Nordella sp. HKS 07: one gene and its partner. The protein of the gene in region 2 interacts with the protein of the main gene of each other region in a pairwise test. Links are inferred from orthologs where the notes say so. Each region holds a gene or a part of one and is shown on either strand. Other genes may lie near its edges.

Region 1 (7,679 bases), 3.9 Mb from region 2 along the record:
TTCTTCTCAGCTCTCTCCACTTGCTCTCTCCTAAGTTGGCGCCCTCTCCGAGGATGAAGGCGCCGATGCACCAGCCGCCGGAACCCGACTGCGCGAGGCAGATGAGGCTCGAGCGGCGCTCATGTGCCTGTCCCCTCCGCGCATCCCGTGGCTGGGTGACGGAGGCATTGAAGGTTCAAACCGATCACTGTTCCCGAAGGGGAACACGATCTCTTTGACCTATCTCATGCGGGCTTTCATGTTTAAGCGGAGCGAAGCCCCACGCCAGCAATCTCGGACAGGTTCGCAGGAAACTTTTAGATCTCCTGCTAACTGACTGAAAAAATTTCTCTTTTCAGCCAGAAACTTGTTAGGCGGTAGCCGTAAGGCTCGCAATGTCGAGCTTCAGGCCGGGGCCCATAGTCGAAGAAATAGACACTTTTTTGACGAAGGTGCCCTTGGCGCCCTGCGGCTTGGCCTTGATCACGGCGTCGACAAACGCCTTGATATTGCCGGTGATCTGCTCTTCCGAGAAGCTCGCTTTGCCGACGCCGGCCTGGATGATGCCCGCCTTCTCGACACGGAACTCGACGGCGCCGCCCTTGGCCGCCTTGACGGCGGCCGTGACGTCCATGGTCACCGTGCCGACCTTCGGGTTCGGCATCATGCCACGCGGGCCCAGCACCTTACCCAGACGGCCGACGAGGCCCATCATGTCGGGTGTCGCGACGCAGCGGTCGAAGTCGATCGTGCCCTTGTTGACGATCTCGAAGAGATCCTCGGCACCGACGATATCGGCTCCCGCCTTCTTCGCTTCCTCAGCCTTGGCACCCTTGGCGAAGACAGCAACGCGAACCGTACGGCCCGAGCCGTTCGGCAGGTTGCACACGCCGCGGACCATCTGGTCGGCATGACGCGGATCGACGCCGAGATTCATCGCCACCTCGATGGTCTCGTCAAACTTGGCCGTGGCGCGCGACTTGATGAGCTTCACCGCCTCGCCGAGGCCGTAGAACTTCTCGCGGCTCAGGCCTTCGGCGTTCTTCTTAATGCGCTTGGCAATCTTGGCCATATCAGTCCCCCACCACTTCGATGCCCATCGAGCGGGCGGAACCGGCAATTTCACGCGTGGCGGCTTCAAGGTCGCGCGCGTTCATGCCCTTTATCTTCTTTTCGGCGATCTCGCGGCACTGGGCCATCGTGACCTTGCCGATCGGCGCGCCCTTGCCCGGATCCTTCGAACCGGCATTGATCTTGGCCGCCTTCTTGAGGAAATAGGACGCCGGCGGCGCCTTCATCTCGAAGGTGAACGACTTGTCCTGATAGGCGGTGATGACCACCGGCACCGGCGAGCCCGGCTCCATGCCCTGCGAGGCCGCATTGAAGGCCTTGCAGAATTCCATGATGTTAAGACCGCGCTGACCGAGCGCGGGACCGATCGGCGGAGACGGATTGGCCTGTCCCGCCGGCACTTGCAATTTAACGTAACCGACTACTTTCTTAGCCATTTGCTTTCCCTCGCCGTCCGAAGACGGCAGCTGAGGTTAGTGGTCCGGCGCAATGCCTCCCACCGGAGATCACGATGACTTTTGACGGTCCCCGTCAAAAGTCATGAACGTGATCGTTCTCATATGGAGCATAATGTCATCACCAAGACGCGAGCGTCTTGGTGCATTATGCTCGCAGGCAGGCGATCCGATCAGCGGATCTTCTCGACCTGTCCGTATTCGAGCTCGACCGGCGTCGGCCGGCCGAAAATGGAAACTGCCACTTTGAGGCGTTCCCTCTGTTCGTCCACTTCCTCGACGAGTCCGTTGAAGGAAGCGAACGGACCATCGGCGACGCGAACCTGCTCGCCGACCTCGAATCTGATCGATGTCTTCGGCCGCTCGATGCCTTCCTGAACCTGGTTCAGGATACGCGCGGCCTCGGCATCGGTGATCGGGATCGGCTTGTTGTCCGATCCCAGGAAGCCCGTCACCTTGGGCGTATTCTTGATCAGGTGATAGGCCTGATCGGTGAGGTCCATCTTGACCAGCACATAGCCCGGGAAGAAGCGGCGCTCGCTCTTGAACTTGCGGCCGCGGCGGATCTCGACGACTTCCTCGGTCGGTACCATGACCGCCTCGAACAGGTCGCCCAGGCCCTTCTGCGTCGCCTGCTCCTTGATCGAGTCGGCGACCTTCTTCTCGAAGTTCGAATAGGCGTGAACGATGTACCAGCGTTTCGTCATCCGTTCACATCCCGAAAAGCATCTTTTCGACACCCCATTTCAGGATGGCGTCGACGACCAGGAAGAAGACAGACGCCAACACCACCATGATCAGGACCATGACGGTCGTGATCATCGTCTCGCGCCGGCTCGGCCAAGTGATCTTCTTGGCTTCCTGGCGGACTTCCTGGAGAAACTCGAGTGGGTTTGTCTTGGCCATTTGTCTCTTTCTAGAGGGTGGCAGGGGCGGAGGGTCTCGAACCCCCGGCCTGCGGTTTTGGAGACCGCCGCTCTACCAACTGAGCTACACCCCTATGTGCCTCCGTTACTCGATGATCTTGGCGACGACGCCGGCGCCGACGGTGCGGCCGCCTTCACGGATGGCGAAGCGCAGCTTCTCTTCCATCGCGATCGGCGTGATCAGCTCCACGTCCACCGTCACATTGTCGCCAGGCATCACCATCTCGGTGCCCTCGGGCAATGTCACGACGCCGGTAACGTCCGTCGTGCGGAAGTAGAACTGCGGACGATAGTTGGTGAAGAACGGCGTATGACGGCCACCCTCCTCCTTCGTCAGAATGTAAGCCTCGGCCTTGAACTTCTTGTGCGGCGTGATCGAACCCGGCTTCGCCAGAACCTGACCGCGCTCCACACCCGTGCGGTCGATACCGCGCAGCAGCGCACCCACGTTGTCGCCAGCCTCGCCCTGATCGAGCAGCTTGCGGAACATCTCGACGCCGGTAACCGTCGTCTTCGTCGTCGGACGCAGACCGATGATCTCGACTTCCTCGCCGACCTTCACGACGCCACGCTCGATACGACCCGTCACAACCGTGCCGCGGCCCGAGATCGAGAACACGTCTTCGATCGGCATCAGGAACGGCTGGTCCTTCGGACGCTCCGGCTGCGGAATGTAGCTGTCGACCGCTTCCATCAGCTTCAGGACCGCATCATGGCCGAGCTCCGGGCTCTTGCCTTCGAGCGCCATCAGAGCCGAACCCTTGACGATCGGAATCTCATCGCCCGGGAACTGATACGAATTGAGTAGATCGCGGATCTCCATCTCGACCAGCTCCAGAAGCTCCGGATCGTCGACCATATCCACCTTGTTCATGAACACGACCAGTGCCGGAACGCCGACCTGGCGGGCCAGCAGGATATGCTCGCGCGTTTGCGGCATCGGACCGTCGGCGGCCGACACGACCAGAATGGCGCCGTCCATCTGGGCGGCACCGGTGATCATGTTCTTCACATAGTCGGCGTGGCCCGGGCAGTCGACATGGGCGTAGTGCCGGTTCTTCGTCTGATATTCGACGTGAGCCGTCGAGATCGTGATGCCGCGAGCCTTCTCTTCCGGCGCCTTGTCGATCTGGTCATACGCCGTGAAGGTCGCCCCACCGGTCTCGGCCAAAACCTTCGTAATCGCCGCCGTCAAAGACGTCTTGCCATGATCGACATGGCCGATCGTCCCAATATTGCAATGCGGCTTGTCTCGGTTGAATTTCTCTTTGGCCATTTCTACAACCCTGTTCTAGGCTCGGACATCTTAAGTTGGAGCGGGTGAGGGGAATCGAACCCCCGTCATCAGCTTGGAAGGCTGTTGCTCTACCATTGAGCTACACCCGCCCGGGAACTCGTACTCCTCAAAGCTCGGCCTCAGTCTCGGCGCTTGACCCTCCCCCGATGGCGATGGTGGGGGAAGTAGGACTCGAACCTACGAAGGCGAAGCCAGCGGATTTACAGTCCGCCCCCTTTGCCGCTCGGGACATTCCCCCGAATCGCCGTATGAGCTTGAGCCAAACGCCAAGGAGCCCGGGGATTGCCCGGGCCCTTGAGTGGCGGCTTTATGCGCGCCGCACGGGAATGTGTCAACCGCAAAAAGTCCTGCTTCTACAAGGCGCGCTGGGATTGAGCCGCAAAGGACTTTCTATATAAGGGCGGCCATGTCCGATCACCAGAAGCACCGGCCCCATAACGACGAAATTGAGCGCCTTTACGGCGTGCATACCGTAGCGGAGGCGCTGAAGAACCCAAAACGCAAATTTATCAAGCTTCTGGCGACCAAGAACGCCGCTGATCGACTCACGGACGAGATCGCCACGGCGAGAATCACCGTCGAACCCGCCCTTCCCCGCGAGCTCGATCGTCTGCTGGGCCCCGACGCCGTCCATCAGGGCCTGGTCCTCGACTGCGAGCCCTTACGTCAACCCCGGCTCGACCAGATCCCTCGCCAGGGAATCGTCGTCCTGCTCGACCAGGTGACTGACCCCCATAATGTCGGAGCGATCATGAGGAACTGCGCCGCCTTCGGAGCGACGGCCCTCGTCGCCACCGCGCGTCATAGCCCGGAAGCCTCGGGCGTGCTGCTCAAATCGGCCTCGGGCGCCTATGAGCATGTCCCCTTCGCCAAGGTAACCAATCTCGCCCGCGCCATGGAGGAACTGAGGGAATATGGCTTCCTGTTGCTCGGCCTCGACAGCGAGGCGGCCGAGGATATCGGCGACGCCCGGATATCGCGCCCCGTGGCACTGGTGCTGGGTGCCGAGGGCAAGGGTCTCAGGCAGTTGACGCGCAAGACCTGCGATCTGGTGGTAAGGCTCGACATGCCGGGCGAGATCAAAAGCCTCAACGTCTCCAATGCGGCGGCGATCGCGCTTTATGCCCTGCATCGCTCGGGTGGCTCGCCTTCCGAAAATGCGCGGGCCTGAAACAGCGGGATCGGGTAGGAAATCTCGTCCATTAGCGCGGGATGCGAAAAAGTGGAAACCGGTTTTTCGCAACAATCCCGCGCTAAAACGTTAGAATCGATCACGTTTATGAGTTTGGATTGATTCAATCCAAACTCATCGTGATCTAGTCGGGAACCGAGCCGTGACCACTGCCGAGACCACCAAAGCGCCGTCGCATGACGACACGGTCATTGCGGTTCTCTCCGCGCTCAGCATCAGCCATCTGCTCAACGACATGATGCAGTCGCTGCTGCCCTCGATCTACCCGATCCTGAAGGATTCCTATCAGCTCGATTTCAGCCAGATCGGCTTCATCACCCTCGCCTTCCAGCTCACCGCCTCACTGCTGCAGCCGCTTGTCGGCATGTACACCGATCGCCGTCCGAAGCCCTATTCGGCGGCCGTCGGCATGGGCATGACGGTGGTGGGGCTCGGTCTCATCGCCACCGCCAACTCCTATCCACTGCTGTTGGCCGCCGCCGGCTGCGTCGGCATCGGCTCGGCGATCTTCCACCCCGAATCATCGCGCGTCGCGAGACTCGCCTCGGGCGGCCGGCACGGCTTTGCGCAGTCGCTGTTCCAGGTCGGCGGCAATATCGGCTCGGCCCTCGGCCCCCTGCTTGCCGCCCTCATCATCCTGCCCAATGGTCAGAAGAGCATCGCCTGGTTCATGGCGGCGGGCATCGTCGCCATGGGGCTTCTGACCTTCGTCGGGCGCTGGTACGCCACTCATGGCCGCGCCCGCGTCGCGAACACGACGAAGCGCGCTCATATCGCGCATCTCTCGCCGGGGCGCATCAAGCTCGCCATTGCGGTGCTGGTGGCGCTGGTCTTCTCGAAGTTCGTCTACATGGCGAGCCTCGGCAACTATCTGACCTTCTATCTGATCGATACCTTCGGCGTGTCGGTCCACAGTTCGCAGCTCTATCTCTTCGTGTTTCTGGCCGCGGTCGCCGCCGGCACGTTCCTCGGCGGTCCGCTCGGCGACTATTTCGGCCGGAAATATGTGATCTGGTTTTCGATCCTGGGCACGGTTCCGTTCACCCTCGCTCTGCCCTACGCCAATCTCGAATGGACGCTGGTGCTTGCCATCATCATCGGGCTCATCCTGTCGTCGGCCTTTTCGGCCATCGTCGTCTTCGCGCAGGAGCTGGTGCCTGGCCGGACTGGCATGATCGCCGGCCTGTTCTTCGGCCTGGCCTTCGGCATGGGTGGCTTGGGCGCCGCCATTCTGGGCGAGATCGCCGACATGACCAGCATCAACTATGTCTTCAAGATCTGTTCGTTCCTGCCGCTCATCGGGCTCGTGACCTGGTTCCTGCCCAATATCGAAGGCAGCCGGCAGCGGGCCAAAGCCGCGGCCTGAGGCGACGGACAGGCGATCAGGAGATTGCACTGCGATAACAGGCCAGCTATATGCGGGTCGCGCGGCGCCGGAATAGCTCAGCGGTAGAGCAGCGGTTTTGTAAACCGAAGGTCGGGGGTTCAATCCCCTCTTCCGGCACCATTTAGCCAAATAAATTCATACTATTAGAGCGCTGCAACAAACGGTTCCTATCAGGATGCGTGGTCAGGGTAACGTCAGCATCGGGGAAAGGCGCGCCGCCTAAGTGTCGGCGGACCTTTATGCGGCGGTGCGTCAGCAAGCCGTTCCGGCTTTGCACCGGCAGCTACAAATTGCGCCATCGACGGCGACACCATCGAATGCCGGGGTGTGCGAGGGCGAGAATGGCCCAGCAAAGTTTGCGTGCGGAGTATCCCCGCCTGCGGTGGCGCAATCTCCTCCCCCGAAAAATGTTAGACCGGAAGTAACATCTACTGTCACCGATGCGTACAAATGCGAAGAGGCTCTGTTACGATGTCCCGCACTCGCAGAAGCTTGTTGACTATGATAGCTGCCACGGCTGCGGCAGGCTTTCTCGCCAAGCAATCAGAGCTTGCTGCAAATCTTCCGCAATCGATCAGAGCGGTGGCATTTGACGGTTTTGCCATTCTCGATCCGCGCCCCGCCCTTGCCCAAGCCAAGCGGCTGCATCCGCAGGCTGGAGATGCGTTCTTGAGCCTGTTTCAAGCGCGCATGTTCGAATATCAGTGGCTCCGAGTACTTGGCGCACACTATAAGGATTTCCTGTCCATTGTTGACGATGCTCATGTGTTTGCCGCCGAGCAAACCGGCGATCGAGTGAGTGAAGAAGCGCGTGGGCGGTTGAGATGTGCTTTCTTGAACCTCAAAGCCTGGCCTGATTCCGCCGAGTCTCTGAAGAAGCTCAAGGCAAGAAGCCTTCGCCTCGGTTTGCTGTCGAACATGACGGCTGACATGCTCAATACTGGCTTAGCGAATTCAGGCCTCCAGCGTGTCTTTGAGCACGTGCTGAGTACCGACGCGATCAAATCTTACAAGCCGGATCCCAGGGCCTATCAGCTCGGGGTTAATAGCTTCGGGCTTGCAAAGGAACAGATCGCTTTTGTGGCCTCCGCGGGATGGGACGGGGCAGGTGCCGCGTGGTTTGGCTATCCAACGTTTTGGGTCAATCGGCTGGGTGGAACACCTGAACGCCTTGACGGTGAGATAATAGCCATAGGTCGAGATCTTGCTGCTCTCGATCAATTGATACTTGAGCACGGCTGACTCGGAGCGGCATGTGCTCCCTTCTCACGCCAAGGAGTAACGAACTTTGTGAAGTTGGCGTGTTACTTCTGAGTGACCGGCTATTACGGTTGTCTCCGTTGCCTCGCTCTCAATTCTGTTGCGCTTTGGG
Region 2 (7,872 bases):
CAGGCGTCGCCTGACATCGGCGACAGTCGCCCGCGCCACATCCGCCTCGTCGGAGAAATCCACCGCTGCCTCGACACGGCCCAATATGGCGATGAGATCCCGGCGCCAGGTCTCGATGACCTGCGATGCACCACCCAGCGCATGATGGAGCGCCTGTTTGCGCTGCCTTTCGGTTCGGGCCCGAATCAAGTCCCCGATTCCCTCCGCCGCCACCAGATCCATCCGGCCATTGCGGAAAGCACGCCGAGTGAACTCGCCCGGTTCCGCCAGGCGCAGGCCGGCCATGCCGCCCAGCGCCTCCAGCACGGCGCGGACCACCGCCAGGCTGCCATGCAGATGGAACTCCGCCACGTCCTCGCCGGTAAAGCTGTGCGGCCCCGGAAAGACCAGCAGCAGTCCGTCGTCCAGGATATCTTTTGTCTGCGGATGCCGGAAGGCGCGCCTGGCCGCCTGCCGCGGCGCCGGTAGGACTCCGGCCAGACTCCGCGCCGCCGCGAATGCCCCGGCTCCGCTGAGCCGTATGACCGCGATGCCGGCCATTCCGCTGCCGGAAGAAAGGGCGAAAATGGTACTACTTTCACTCATTTCGGATTCGAATCGATACTGTGTTCCATCGCCAGGTTTCCCTTGAGGCCTCAACGGGCTAGCATGGCGTTATGACCGCATTATCCGCAAATCTTCTTAAAGACGAAACCAGCCCCTACCTCCTCCAGCACAAGGACAACCCGGTCCACTGGATGGCCTGGGGCGACCCCGCCTTCGCCAAGGCGCGCACCGAGGACAAGCCCATCATCCTGTCCGTCGGCTATGCCGCCTGCCATTGGTGCCATGTCATGGCGCATGAGAGCTTCGAGGACGAAGAGACTGCCCATCTCATGAACGCCCATTTCGTCGCGATCAAGGTCGATCGCGAAGAGCGGCCCGATGTCGACCGCCTCTATATGCAGGCGCTGCATTCGCTCGGCGAGCAGGGCGGCTGGCCGCTCACCATGTTCCTGACCCCTGACGGTCACCCTTTCTGGGGCGGCACCTACTTCCCTAAGGAGTCCCTCTATGGCCGGCCGAGCTTCCGCTATGTGCTGAAGGAGATAAACCGCATCTGGCGCGAGGAGCGCGACAAGGTCGCCACCAACGCCACCGCGATCCTCTCCGCCCTCAGCCGCGAGTCGACACAACCACAGGCGGAGGCGACGCTTACCCTCGATATCACCCGCGACGCCGCCCAGATTTTTCTCCGCGCTATCGACCCTGAGCATGGCGGCCTGAAGGGCGCCCCCAAATTCCCGCAGGCATCGCTTTTCGCATTTCTCTGGACCATGGCCGAGCGCGACCACGATCACCGCCTCGCCGACGCGGTTATCACCACCCTGACCCATATCTGCCAGGGCGGCATCTACGATCACCTCGGTGGCGGCTTCGCACGCTATTCAGTCGACGCCCGTTGGCTCGTCCCGCATTTCGAGAAGATGCTCTATGACAACGCCCAGCTCGTCTCCCTCCTGGCACGCGTCGCCAGCCGCACCGGCAACGACTTGTTCCACCACCGAATCGAGGAGACCATCGGCTTCGTCCAGCGTGAGATGACGACCCCGATCGGCGCATTTGCCGCGAGCTACGACGCAGATTCGGAAGGCGAGGAGGGCAAATTCTACGTCTGGACCGCAGCAGAAATCGCCGGCCTTCTTTCCGAAACCGACTTCCCGCTCTTCGCCAAGATCTACGATGTGTCCCCTGCCGGCAATTGGGAAGGCCACACCATCCTCAATCGACTGAAGTCTCTCCCGCTTCTCGATGAAGAGAGTGAGCGCCGTCTCGCGGCCTCACGCCAGATTCTCTTTGCCGCACGCACCAAGCGCATCCCGCCCGGCTATGACGACAAGGTCCTCGCCGATTGGAACGGCCTCATGATCTCGGCTCTCGCCGACGCCGCTCTCCTGCTGGCGCGGCCGGATTGGGCGAAACTCGCCCAGGATGCTTTCGCCGCCATCATCGCACATCATTGGAAGGAGGAGCGCCTTCATCATTCCTGGCGCGCTGGGCGATTGCGCTATGACGCAACCGCTGAGGGTTATGCCCACATGATCACGGCCGCCCTGGCCTTGATAGCCATTACCCCGGGCGGCAATCACCTCGTCTTGGCCGAGAAGCTCTGCGCCGCCATGATCGATCATCATTGGGATGCCAAACGAGGCGCCTTCGCCTTTGCCTCAGCCGAAGCGGGCCTCATTCATCGAGGCATTCAGGGCCATGACGATGCAACTCCCAATGCCAACGCCGTCATGCTGCGCAATCTCGCCGCTCTCCATCATCTGACCGGCGATCCAGCCCACCTCGACAAGGCGCACGCCATCCACCGCGCTTTCGCCGCCGAGGCGATCAACAATCCCTTCGGTTATGCGAGCTTTATCGACGCCTTCACCGTACTTGCCGATCCGGTGCAGATCGTCATGAGCGGGAGGGAAGGCGATCCTTTCGGCGATCCGCGTTTCCGGCGGCTGATCGCCGCGACCGGCACAAATGCTATCATACAGTGGATCGCTGACCCGGAGAGTTTGCCCGCGGCCCATCCCGCCCGGCACAAATCCTCAGGATCCCAGTCACGCGCCTATCTCTGCCGGGGACAGGTCTGTGCCGCCCCGGCTGAAACAGTTGAACAGGTCGATGAAGCGCTTGCGCTGTTACGCGTTCATTGAGTCGAAGAAGTCGCCATTCGTCTTGGTCTGGCGTAACTTGTCGAGCAGGAACTCGATCGCATCCACGGTTCCCATCGGGTTCAGGATGCGGCGCAGAACATAGGTCTTCTTCAGCAGGTCCGGCTTGACCAGCAACTCTTCCTTGCGGGTGCCGGAGCGCAGAATGTCGATCGACGGGAAGACACGCTTGTCCGCCACCTTGCGGTCGAGGATGATTTCCGAGTTGCCGGTGCCTTTGAACTCTTCGAAGATCACTTCGTCCATGCGGCTGCCGGTATCGATCAGCGCTGTGGCGATGATCGTCAGCGACCCGCCTTCCTCGATATTGCGCGCCGCGCCGAAGAACCGCTTCGGCCGCTGCAACGCATTGGCGTCCACACCGCCGGTCAGCACCTTACCGGATGAGGGCACCACGGTGTTATAGGCGCGCCCGAGCCGGGTGATCGAATCGAGCAGGATGACCACGTCGCGGCCATGCTCGACCAGGCGCTTGGCTTTCTCGATCACCATTTCGGCGACCTGCACATGTCGCGACGCCGGTTCGTCGAAGGTCGACGATATGACTTCGCCCTTAACGGACCGCTGCATATCGGTCACTTCTTCCGGGCGCTCGTCGATCAGGAGAACGATCAGATAGCATTCCGGATGGTTTGAGGTGATCGACTGCGCGATATTCTGCAGGAGCACCGTTTTGCCGGTGCGCGGCGGCGCCACGATCAGGCCGCGCTGGCCCTTGCCGATCGGCGACACGATATCGATCACCCGGGCCGAGAAATCCTTCCTCGTCGGATCCTGGATTTCCATTTCAAGCCGCTCGTCCGGATAGAGCGGCGTCAGGTTGTCGAAATGAACTTTATGACGGGTCTTGTCCGGATCCTCGAAATTGATCGTGTTGACCTTGAGCAGCGCGAAATAGCGTTCGCCGTCCTTCGGGCTGCGGATCTGCCCCTCGACCGTATCGCCGGTGCGCAAGGTGAAGCGCCGGATCTGGCTCGGGCTCACATAGATATCGTCGGGACCGGCAAGATAATTCGCGTCGGGAGAGCGCAGGAAACCGAAGCCGTCCTGCAGCACCTCGACGACGCCTTCGCCGATGATCTCGACGTCGCGTGCCGCCAAGCTCTTGAGGATGGCGAACATCAGCTCCTGCTTGCGCAGCGCGCTGGCGTTCTCGACCTGCAGCTCCTCGGCGATGACCAGGAGCTCCGCGGGTGTTTTTTCCTTCAGGGAATGGAGTTTTATTTCTTTGAGTTCTGAAATGGTTGTCATGGGGGTTATCGTGGACGCCGGAAAAGCCGGCATCGACCAAAAATCGGTGTTGAGGTACCGGGTCTTAAACAAGGGGCCCGGCGGGCGAGGGAGGGAGCTGATTCTGGAGAAGAATCCTGCCGGTCCTTTGAGGGGGGAACCTTGAACCGGTCACTGCTTCGCGAGAGCTTTAACAAAATCCGCTCCCCTTGAAAACTATTAATTTTCAGAGCGGTTTTACCACCGCCATGATCACGATGACGATCAGGAGCACCGTCGGGACCTCGTTGATCAGCCGGAAGAACCCCTCATCGCGCGGCCGCTCATCCTCGCCGAACGCCTTGACGAATTTTGCCAGCCACAAATGAAAGGCCGTCATCGCGACAGCGCCCAGAAGCTTGACCCATAGCCACAGGCTCGGATTCGCCGCCGCATCCGTCACCCAGATCAGCGCCAGGCCAAAGACCCAGGTCAGACCCATCGCCGGATACATGATCGCCTTGAGCAGTCGGCGCTCCATGGTCTTGAAGATTTCAGAGGTTTCCCCGCCCACCGCGGTGCGCCGATGATAGACCATCAGCCGCGGCAGATAGAACAACCCCGCCATCCAGGCCACCATCGCAATGATGTGGAATGCCTTGAGCCATAGATACGCCATAGCCAGCTATCCATCTCGTTTGCGCAAGATTTTCACCACCCGATCGACATGCTCTGGCGGCGTCGCCGGCCGCATCCCGTGCCCCAGATTGAAGATATGCCGCTCCATCGGCAGGACACGAGCCACTTCCTCCACGCCTTCCTCCAAAGCCTTGCCGCCCGCTTCCACCAGCAGAGGATCGAGATTGCCCTGAATGGCATGGGCCGCCGATAGATTGTCCCGCGCCCAATCGAGCCGCATCGACGTCTCCACCCCTAAGCATTCAGCCCCGGTCATTTCGCCGATCCGCTTATGGCCCGCTCCCGCGCCGCGGGCGAAAACGATCACCGGCACGCCCGGCCTCTGCTCCCGGACCTTTGTTATGATGGCCGCGATCGGCTCCCCGCTCAGTGTCTCCTGCAGATAGCCCGGCAGGTCTCCCGCCCAGGAATCGAAAATCTGCACCACATCGGCGCCTGCATCGATCTGACGCACGAGATAGGCCGCCGATGCCTCGATCACCAGCTCCATCAGAACGGTGAACCACTCCGGCCGGCTCGCTGCAACCGCGCGCGCCACCTCCCGCCCGCCTTCTCCGCCGCCACCGATCATGTAGCTTGCCACCGTCCACGGGGCGCCGCAGAAACCGATCAATGCGATATCATGTGGCAATTCCGCCTTGACGGCTTTCACCGTCTCGCAGACGAGACGTACTTCCTCCGCTTCATCGAGCGGCCGCAAGGCATTCACCCGGTCGGACCCGCTGACCTTCTCGACGACCGGCCCTTCGCCTTCCGCAAAGGCAAGACCCAGCCCCATCGCCTGCGGCACGACCAATATGTCGGCGAAGACGATCGCCGCGTCGACGTCGAAGCGCCGCAATGGCTGCAGCGTCACTTCCTTCGCGAGATCGGGCGCGTAACACAATTTGAGGAACGAACCCGCCTTGCCCCGCGTTGCCCGATACTCAGGCAAATAGCGGCCTGCCTGGCGCATGAACCAGACTGGACGCCTCGAAGGCTTTCTTCCTTTCAAGACGTCGAGCAGCGCTGAATGATTCATGAGTACATACCAATAGAATAGAATAGATGAGAGTCTGATTAGGATGCTGGGGGTCGAGAGTCATGAATACTGACCTTGTCCAGACTTTGCCAACCGGGACCTGTTATCACACTTTCCCAGTGCTGCTGAGGGAAACAGGCTGATGCAAAATACCGCATGTTTCTCAAAGAGTTGTGCTCTAAGTACGCGATATCGTCCACAGGTCATCAGGCTGATGTCAACAGCCGCGCCATTGTCCACAGAATAAGCGGGTGGGAATTCTTGCCGGGGAAATTGTGGATTACCCCACCAACAAAATGATAGAAACCTTTCCAAGGCCTTAACCGGCGCCCTTTATCCACAAGTGATCCCCGGCCTTCCCAGTGTCCTCGCCAAGATTTTTCCACATGCATCTGATCTCGGATGCGACGGGCGAAACGCTCAACACGGTGGCCCGCGCCGCCATGGCCTATTATGGCGACTATCAACCCGTCGAGCACATCTATGCCCTGGTGCGCACGTCCAAACAGCTCGCGCGTGCGCTGACGGAGATTGAAAGCCAGCCGGGAGTGGTCCTTTTCACGCTGATCGACACCGAGCTCAGGACCCAGCTCGAGAGAAGATGCGCCGAGCTCTCCATTCCCTGCATCTCGATCCTCGATCCGGTGATCGCCAGCCTCGCCCAATATCTCAATGCCCAGTCGCGTCCTCAGCTCGGCGGCCAGCATGCTCTCAACGCTGAATATTTTCGCCGCATAGACGCCTTGAACTTCACCATGCTCCATGACGATGGTCAGCATGCTGAGGATCTCGAGCAGGCCGATGTCATCTTGACAGGCATCAGCCGCTCTTCCAAGACGCCGACCAGCATCTATCTCGCCAATCGCGGCATAAAAACCGCGAATGTCCCGATCGTGCCCAATATCGCGCCCCCGAAAGAGCTCGAGACGGTCACCAGACCGCTCGTCGTGGGTCTCATCGCCAGTACCGAACGCATCGCCCAGATCCGCAAGCACCGGCTGCTGGCGATGAATGAACAGGGCGAGACCGACTATGTCGATCATGGCGCGATCGCGGCGGAGCTGTCACATATGCGCAGACTGTGCAGCCGCCATAATTGGCCGATCATCGATGTGACCCGCCGCTCGATCGAGGAGACCGCTGCCGCGATCATCAACCTGATGCGTGAGCGTCATGAGAAAGAGGACTCTAGTTCATGAAACTGGTTCTGGCCTCGACCAGCCGGATCCGAGGCGAACTTCTGGCCAAAGCCGGGCTTACTTTCGAAACGATTGCGCCGGATGTGGACGAAACGGAGCTGAAACGACACTCTCATGGGTTAAGTCCCGGAGATCTCGCCCAGAAACTGGCGGGCGCCAAGGCTGTTTCGGTGGCGAATCGAGTTTCTGGGGCACTGGTCATTGGCGCGGATCAGGTTCTCAATCTCGCCGGTAGGGCCTATGACAAGCCGGCCAGCGCAGAGGATGCCCGCCGCCAGATGACCGAGCTGCGCGGCCGCCGCCATATACTCGAAACGGCCTTGTGCTGCGCCCAGGATGGAAAGATCGTCTGGCAGACTCTGGGCCAGGCCACGTTGACGATGCGGTCCTTCTCAGACGGCTTTCTCGAGGACTACCTGGTGAAGGTGGGCGGCGATGTGACGACATCGGTCGGTGGCTACAAGCTCGAAGGTCTCGGTGCCCAGCTTTTCGAAAAGATCGACGGCGACTACTTCACCATACTGGGCTTGCCGCTGCTGCCGCTGCTGGATTTCCTGAGACGAAAAGGGGCCGTGCCGGTATGACCCGGAAAGCCTGTGTCATTGGATGGCCGATCAGCCATTCACGCTCACCGCTCATCCACGGCTATTGGCTGAAGCGCTATGGTATTGCCGGCAGCTATGAAAGGCTCCCGGTGAAGCCGGAGGAACTATCGGCTTTCTTCTCCAGCCTCATGGCTAATGGCCTCGCCGGCTGCAATGTGACTCTCCCGCATAAGGAAGCGGCCTTCCGCGCGGTGCGCACTGCCGATGCGGCGACCGCCCGGCTCAGTGTCGTCAATACGGTCTTTGCCCGCGACGGCGAATTATGGGGCACTAGCACAGATGGCGAAGGTTTCCTTGCGAGCCTCGCGGCCGGCCACCCCGGCTGGCGTGCCGCGGGGCAAAGCGTGGTCATACTCGGCGCCGGCGGGGCCACCCGCGCCCTTGTCGGAGCGCTCCTCGATGCTGGCGCCGGCCGGATTTTTATCGCC

Evidence for each region.
Region 1: the proteins of rho (region 2) and nusG interact in binary tests that used the Escherichia coli proteins (3 or more experiments, as listed by UniProt). The link is inferred for Nordella sp. HKS 07 from one-to-one orthologs.

What each region holds. Positions count from the first base shown.
Region 1 is NZ_CP049258.1:6,260,307-6,267,985, forward strand. Bases 446-3,162 are described here. They hold nusG (transcription termination/antitermination protein NusG), read right to left. Parts: upstream 2,213-3,162; coding sequence 1,679-2,212; downstream 446-1,678. Other genes in these bases: rplA (50S ribosomal protein L1), read right to left, coding at 446-1,051; rplK (50S ribosomal protein L11), read right to left, coding at 1,053-1,487; secE (preprotein translocase subunit SecE), read right to left, coding at 2,217-2,411; tuf (elongation factor Tu), read right to left, coding at 2,517-3,162. Also shown: rplJ (50S ribosomal protein L10), read right to left, coding at 1-20; more of rplA, read right to left, coding at 350-445; more of tuf, read right to left, coding at 3,163-3,707; 23S rRNA (guanosine(2251)-2'-O)-methyltransferase RlmB, read left to right, coding at 4,135-4,899; G5V57_RS29635 (MFS transporter), read left to right, coding at 5,063-6,286; G5V57_RS29645 (haloacid dehalogenase type II), read left to right, coding at 6,809-7,549. UniProt on the Escherichia coli protein: Part of the processive rRNA transcription and antitermination complex (rrnTAC). The complex forms an RNA-chaperone ring around the RNA exit tunnel of RNA polymerase (RNAP).
Region 2 is NZ_CP049258.1:2,357,255-2,365,126, forward strand. Bases 1,821-4,730 are described here. They hold rho (transcription termination factor Rho), read right to left. Parts: upstream 3,963-4,730; coding sequence 2,679-3,962; downstream 1,821-2,678. Other genes in these bases: G5V57_RS10990 (thioredoxin domain-containing protein), read left to right, coding at 1,821-2,693; hemJ (protoporphyrinogen oxidase HemJ), read right to left, coding at 4,168-4,599; hemE (uroporphyrinogen decarboxylase), read right to left, coding at 4,606-4,730. In the rest of the region: tRNA uridine-5-carboxymethylaminomethyl(34) synthesis GTPase MnmE, read right to left, coding at 1-585; more of G5V57_RS10990, read left to right, coding at 657-1,820; more of hemE, read right to left, coding at 4,731-5,640; G5V57_RS11010 (pyruvate, water dikinase regulatory protein), read left to right, coding at 6,027-6,839; G5V57_RS11015 (nucleoside triphosphate pyrophosphatase), read left to right, coding at 6,836-7,423; G5V57_RS11020 (shikimate dehydrogenase), read left to right, coding at 7,420-7,872. UniProt on the Escherichia coli protein: Facilitates transcription termination by a mechanism that involves Rho binding to the nascent RNA, activation of Rho's RNA-dependent ATPase activity, and release of the mRNA from the DNA template.